2 regions of the Streptomyces sp. NPDC043870 genome follow, and region 1 is predicted to be linked to the other one. Evidence: riboswitches for the same ligand, from Rfam matches in the RefSeq annotation. Region 1 holds a riboswitch; the other holds the start of a gene.

Region 1 (3,239 bases):
GCGACCATGAGCGCTGTGACCCCCGCAGGAGGCACTACCGCGGCGGGCCTTTCCTGGCCCGGGGTACTGGACTCCCTGCTGTACGGCCGCGACCAGAGCGCGGAAGCCACCGCGTGGGCCATGGACCGGATTCTGCGGGGCGAGGCCACCGACGCGCAGATCGCCGGGTTCGCCGTCGCGCTGCGGGCCAAGGGCGAGACGGTCGAGGAGATCTCCGGTCTCGTACGGACGATGTACGCCCACGCCCGGGTGATCGACGTCCCCGGGGCGACCGTCGACATCGTGGGCACCGGCGGCGACGGCGCGAAGACCGTCAACATCTCGACGATGTCCGCGATCGTGGTGGCCGGCACCGGCGCGAAGGTGGTCAAGCACGGCAACCGTGCCGCGTCCAGTGCGAGCGGCGCCTCGGACGTCCTGGAGAAGCTCGGCGTCAATCTGGAGCTGACGCCGGAGCGGGTGGCCGAGGTCGCGGAGGAAGCGGGGATCACCTTCTGCTTCGCCGTGAAGTTCCACCCCGCGCTGCGGCATGTGGCCGCGGCGCGCAAGGAGCTCGGAATCCGTACGACGTTCAACTTCCTGGGTCCGCTCACCAACCCCGCCCGGGTGAAGGCCCAGGCCACGGGCGTCGCCGATGCCCGGATGGCGCCGATCATGGCCGGAGTGCTCGCCGAACGGGGATCCAGCGCGCTGGTCTTCCGCGGTGACGACGGCTTGGACGAGCTCACCACGACCGCGACGTCCCGGGTGTGGGTCGTCCGGGACGGCGCGGTGCGCGAGGAGGCCTTCGACCCCCGGGACGTGGGCATCGAGCTGGTCCCGGTCGAAGCGCTGCGCGGCGCGGACGCCTCGTACAACGCGGATGTCGCCCGCCGGCTCCTCGCCGGTGAGTCCGGCCCGGTGCGGGACGCGGTCCTGCTCAACTCGGCGGCGGCGCTGGCCGCGCTGGACCCGGGCGGGGGCACTCTGGTGGAGCAACTCCGGGCCGGGATCGCGAAGGCCGCGGAGTCCATCGACTCCGGGGCGGCGAAGCAGGCGCTGGACCGCTGGGTGGCGGCGAGCAACGCGTAACGCCCCCCGGTGGGCGTGCTGGTGCGGGGTCTGTGCGGGCACGGGCCCCGCACCTTTGCGTGCAGGCGTTGTGCGGACATCGTGCGGAGCTGTGGGGCCGTGAAGAGCTGCCGGGAAGCCGCGGTGGAGTCGCGGGCGAGCGACGTCCCGGTATCCGGACACGAGTTGCGCGGGGGCGACCGGCTGGCATAGCTTCGCGACAGGTCATGAGTGACAGCGACTACGGCCCCGGCCCGCTGTCCGGCAACCCTCCGTCCGTGGCGGGGTGCCCCGGGTGAAGACCAGGCCGTGGGCAGCGAGGTCCGCGGCAAGCGCGGACCCCTTGCAACCCCTGGGGTCCTGGTCCTCAAGGGAGCAGTCTCGTGAGCAAGCGAATGCGATAGGGCGCGAAGCCCCTCACTTCAATTCCCTCCGTACGGTGACGGCCGTGCGTCGAGGCAACCCCCGTATGCGGAGCGCCGGTTGGGCGGCTGCCGCACGGGTTCTTGAAGCCGATTCGCCTTTTCCTGCCGGGAGATACCGCCATGTCCGCATGCCCGAACACCGCCGAAGCCACCGTCACTGCCACCGCCACTGTCACCGCCGCCACCACCGCTGCCGTCGCCACCGACGCCGACCCCTGCTGTGCCGCCCCGCTGCCTGTACTCGGCCGGGACGTCACCGTGCCGCTCGTGACCGGTGGCGAGGTCACGTATGCCGCCCTCGACTACGCGGCGAGCGCGCCGGCGCTGCAGCGGGTGTGGGACGACGTGGCCGCGTACGCCCCGTACTACGGCAGCGTGCACCGCGGCGCCGGGTACCTCTCGCAGCTCTCCACGGACCTGTTCGAGAACAGCCGCGTGGCGGTGCACGAGTTCCTCGACTGCCGGGACGGTGACCAGGTCGTCTTCACCCGCTCGACCACCGACTCGCTCAACCTGCTGGCCGCCGTACTCCCCGCCGACTGCCAGGTGTTCGTCTTCGAGACCGAGCACCACGCCTCGCTGCTGCCGTGGAGGGACGCCCGCGTGACGTACCTCGACGCGCCGCGCACGCCGGGCGAGGCGGTGCGGACCCTGGAGCTGGCCCTCGCCGACCGCGACCCCTACGGCCCCGCGCTGGTCTGCGTGACCGGCGCGTCCAATGTCACCGGGGAGCTCTGGCCGGTACGCGAACTCACGGCCGCCGCCCACGCCCACGGCGCGCGCGTCGTGCTGGACGCCGCGCAGCTCGCGCCGCACCACCCCGTCTCGGTGAAGGACCTGGACGTCGACTGGGTCGCCTTCTCCGGGCACAAGCTGTACGCCCCGTTCGGGTCGGGTGTGCTCGCCGGGCGCGCGGACTGGCTGCAGAAGGCGGAGCCGTACCTGGCCGGTGGCGGTGCCTCGAAGAAGGTCGCGCGCCGCAACGACGGTGGGGTGGAAGTGGACTGGCACACCACCGCCGCCCGCCACGAGGCCGGTTCGCCGAACGTCATCGGCGTCTACTCGATCGCGTCCGCGTGCAAGGCGCTGACGGAAGCCGGTTTCGACGCGCTCGTCGCGCGCGAGCGCCATCTGATCGGGAAGGTCCGCGAGGGCCTGGCGGAGGTGCCGGAGGTCACGATCCTCTCGCTGTTCGGCGACGACGCACCGCGCGTCGGTGTCATCTCCTTCGTCGTGGAGGGCTGGAACAGCTCGCACTTCGCCGCCGCGCTGTCCGCCGAGTACGGCATCGGCGTACGGGACGGACTCTTCTGCGCCCATCCGCTGGTCCGCACCCTGCTCGGCAGCGACCCGCAGGACCCGGGCGAGTGCGGTGCGCCGGAGGCCGAGCCGGGCCGGCCCTCGCTGAACGCGATCCGGGTCAGCTTCGGCGCCGGCACGCCGGACGAGCATGTCGAGCGCTTCGTACGGGCCGTGAAGGAACTCGTGCGCGACGGTGCGAAGTGGAACTACCGCACCGAGGACGGCAGGTGCGTGCCCGCGGTCTGAGACGCGGGGCGAGTCCCGTCCCCAGCAGGACCGTGCTCATGACGCGCTCGGCCGCGTCGGCGAGGAATTCGCCGGCGCGGCCGAGCGCTTCGCGCGCACCGTGCCGGCTGCCGACGGGATGTCCCTCCGGGCGTCCGTGCTTGAACTCCCCCGGAGCTTCGCCCGGGGGTGTCCCCGGGCGGGCCTGGTGTGCGGGCCGGTCGCCGGACAGGGCCT
Region 2 (3,239 bases), on a different contig from region 1:
TCCCTGACCAGGTGCTCGGCGTCGACCTCGACCGCATGGGCATCGTTGACGCCGATCGAGGGCGTGGAGTCGAGCGGGTCGCCGGGCGACAGGGCGGCGTCGGCGCCCGAGCCCTCGCAGCGCGCCAGTGTGGCACCCCCCGCGGTGCGGTACGTACCGTCGTTGCCGCCCCAGAACAGCCGCGCGTACACGACGCGCGCACCCGGCGGGATGCGGACCTGGCCGGTGCTCGAACCGTGGTCGGGCGACATCCCGGCGGTGTTGAGCCGCCGCAGGTCGAAGCTGCTGTTGCCGTCCTCGTTCTGCCCGGCGGCGGCGAGCGCGCACCGGGCGGCCATGTCGCCGGGTGCCTCCGGACAGCCGAGCACGGTGTTGCCGATGGTGGTGAAGTCGCCGTACAGCGAGGCTTCGTAGCGCTTCTCGAAGGAGGAACCGCTGTCGGTGACGGCCCGGCCGGGGGAGAGCGGAGCGGTCGGCCCGGCCATTCCGGTCGAGACGGTGGTGACGGCCGCGATGACCGTCAGGGCCCCGACGAAACGGGGCAACCTGGAGTTCTGGCGCCAAGCGCCCATGAGTCTCGTACAGCCCATAAATGCGAAATTTAGACAATACGACCGACTGTGCCGGCTACGCCGCGCCCGTGTTACGCCGCCCGGCCCGCTTCGCATACTCCGCGTACTCGGGGATTTCCATCATCGGCGGCCGCTCCTCGGTGTCCACCGGATGGGTCCGCGGTACGAACCCGTCCTCGCCGCGCTCGAACTGGGTCAGCGCCGGACGCACCAGGTGGCCCCGGGACAGCCGCAGTTGGGCCGTACGGTAGATCGCCGCCGCCATCCGGCCCAGCGCCTGGCTGTCCTGGTGCCGGTGCAGCCGTACGCCCACGTCCACCTGCGCCAGCGCGTCCAGGCCCACCGTGTGCAGCGCGTCCACCAGCAGCCCGAGCTCCACCCCGTACCCCACCGGGAACGGCAGCCGCTCCAGCAGCGAGCGCCGCGCCGCGTACTCACCGCCGAGCGGCTGGACGAACCCGGCCAGCTGTGGCCAGTGCAGATTGAGCAGCGGACGCGCCACCAGCTCCGTCACCCGGCCGCCCTGCCCGGTCCTGCCGGAGGCGAGCGCGTCGGCATCGGTGGTCCCGAGCGGCCGCTCGTACATCGCCTTCACGAACTGCACGTCCGGCTCGGTCAGCAGCGGGCCGACGATCCCGGAGACGAAGTCCGCGGAGAACTCCCTCAGGTCCGCGTCCACGAAGCAGACGATGTCGCCGCCGGTCACCAGCAGCGAGCGCCACAGCACCTCGCCCTTGCCGGGCAGCGCCGGTATGCGCGGGAGTATCGCGTCCCGGTGCACCACGCGCGCCCCGGCCGCCGCGGCCACCTCGGCGGTACGGTCCGTCGACCCCGAGTCGACGACCACCAGCTCGTCCACGAGCGGGACCGCCTCCGACATCAGCTCGCGCCGGATCACGGCGACGATCTCCCCGACCGTCGGCTCCTCGTTCAGAGCAGGGAGCACCACGCTGACCGTGATGCTCTTCTTGGCGGCCAGCAGCTGGTCCAAGGGGCGGTCCGCCACCGACCAGGACCGCCGGGCCAGCCAGCGCTCCACCTCTTCCAGCACTTGATCTCCATCTCGCGGATCGGACGACCATCTCAAGCGTCCGGGGGTTCGGTTACAGTCTTGAACAACGCGAACGGCCGTCGCATGTCGGGGGTCCTCTCGCGAACAATCGAATACCGCTCATCCAGAGGGGCAGAGGGACACGGCCCGTTGAAGCCCCGGCAACCCTCCAGCCGGTTCTCGTCGCACGTCATACGACACTCGCGCGAGGCCCCGGCTAGGGAAGGTGCCAATTCCGTCTCGTGGCGAGATGCGCCGCGAGGAAGATGAGGAGAAAGGGCCTCGCCTCCATGGCTGTGCAGACCGTTGCCACCACCACCCACTCTGTTGATCTCGGCCCCGCCTCCGGGCTCTCCTGCCGCGAATGCGGCGAGCGGTTCGCGCTCGGCCCGATCTTCGCCTGCGAGATCTGTTTCGGGCCGCTCGAAGTCGCGTACGACCTGCCGAGCGGCGACCCGGAAGCCCTGCGCAAGCGGATCGAGAACGGTCCCGAGAACATCTGGCGCTATGCGCCGCTGCTCCCCGTCCCCGCCGACGTGGCGAGCAAGCCGAACCTGAACCCGGGCTGGACCAAGCTCGTCAAGGCCGACAACCTCGCCCGCGAGCTGGGCGTCGACACCGGCAAGCTCTTCGTCAAGGACGACTCCGGCAACCCGACCCACTCCTTCAAGGACCGGGTCGTCGCCCAGGCCCTGGAGGCCGCCCGCGCCTTCGGCTTCACCACGCTCTCCTGCTCCTCCACCGGCAACCTGGCGGGTGCGGTCGGCGCCGCCGCGGCCCGGGCCGGCTTCCGCTCCTGCGTGTTCATCCCGCACGACCTGGAGCAGGGCAAGGTCATCATGGCCGCGGTCTACGGCGGGGAGCTCGTCGGTATCGAGGGCAACTACGACGACGTCAACCGCTTCTGCTCCGAGCTCATCGGCGACCCGGCGGGCGAGGGCTGGGGCTTCGTCAACGTCAATCTGCGTCCGTACTACGGCGAGGGGTCGAAGACGCTCGCGTACGAGATCTGCGAGCAGCTCGGCTGGCGGATCCCCGACCAGATCGTCATCCCCATCGCCTCCGGCTCCCAGCTCACCAAGATCGACAAGGGCCTGCAGGAGCTGATCAAGCTGGGCCTCGTCGAGGACAAGCCCTACAAGATCTTCGGCGCCCAGGCCGAGGGCTGCTCCCCGGTGTCCGTGGCCTTCAAGGCCGGCCACGACGTGGTCAAGCCGCAGAAGCCCGACACCATCGCGAAGTCCCTGGCGATCGGCAACCCGGCCGACGGCCCGTACGTCCTGGACATCTGCCGGCGCACCGGCGGAGCCGTCGAGGACGTCACCGACGAGCAGATCGTGGACGCGATCAAGCTGCTGGCCCGCACGGAGGGCATCTTCACGGAGACCGCCGGCGGCACGACGCTCGGCGTGGCGAAGAAGCTGATCGAGGCAGGCGTCATCGACCCGTCCCTCACCACGGTCGTCGTCAACACGGGTGACGGCCTGAAGACCCTCGACGCGGTGGCCCCCACGACGGGTATGTCCGCTGTCATCCGCCCCAACCTGGACTCTTTCCGAGAGGCTGGCCTCGCATGAGCGTCAACGTCCGCATCCCCACCATCCTCCGCACCTACA

Evidence for each region. A riboswitch is a leader RNA that binds a small molecule or an ion and turns the genes downstream of it on or off. The one in region 1 is predicted to bind S-adenosylmethionine.
Region 2: it holds a riboswitch for S-adenosylmethionine, as region 1 does, so the genes downstream of both, thrC (threonine synthase) here and AC0699_RS32785 (aminotransferase class V-fold PLP-dependent enzyme) in region 1, are expected to answer to the same signal.

The regions. Positions count from the first base shown of each region.
Region 1 covers NZ_JBWKDT010000041.1:26,359-29,597, forward strand. Annotated here, with positions in the region: gene trpD (anthranilate phosphoribosyltransferase) at 7-1,071, shown strand; SAM riboswitch class IV at 1,274-1,391, shown strand; gene AC0699_RS32785 (aminotransferase class V-fold PLP-dependent enzyme) at 1,596-3,023, shown strand.
Region 2 covers NZ_JBWKDT010000012.1:128,913-132,151, forward strand. Annotated here, with positions in the region: gene AC0699_RS17760 (DUF7927 domain-containing protein) at 1-545, opposite strand, end outside; gene AC0699_RS17765 (glucosyl-3-phosphoglycerate synthase) at 628-1,623, opposite strand; SAM riboswitch class I at 1,741-1,896, shown strand; gene thrC (threonine synthase) at 1,914-3,200, shown strand; gene AC0699_RS17775 (MoaD/ThiS family protein) at 3,197-3,239, shown strand, end outside.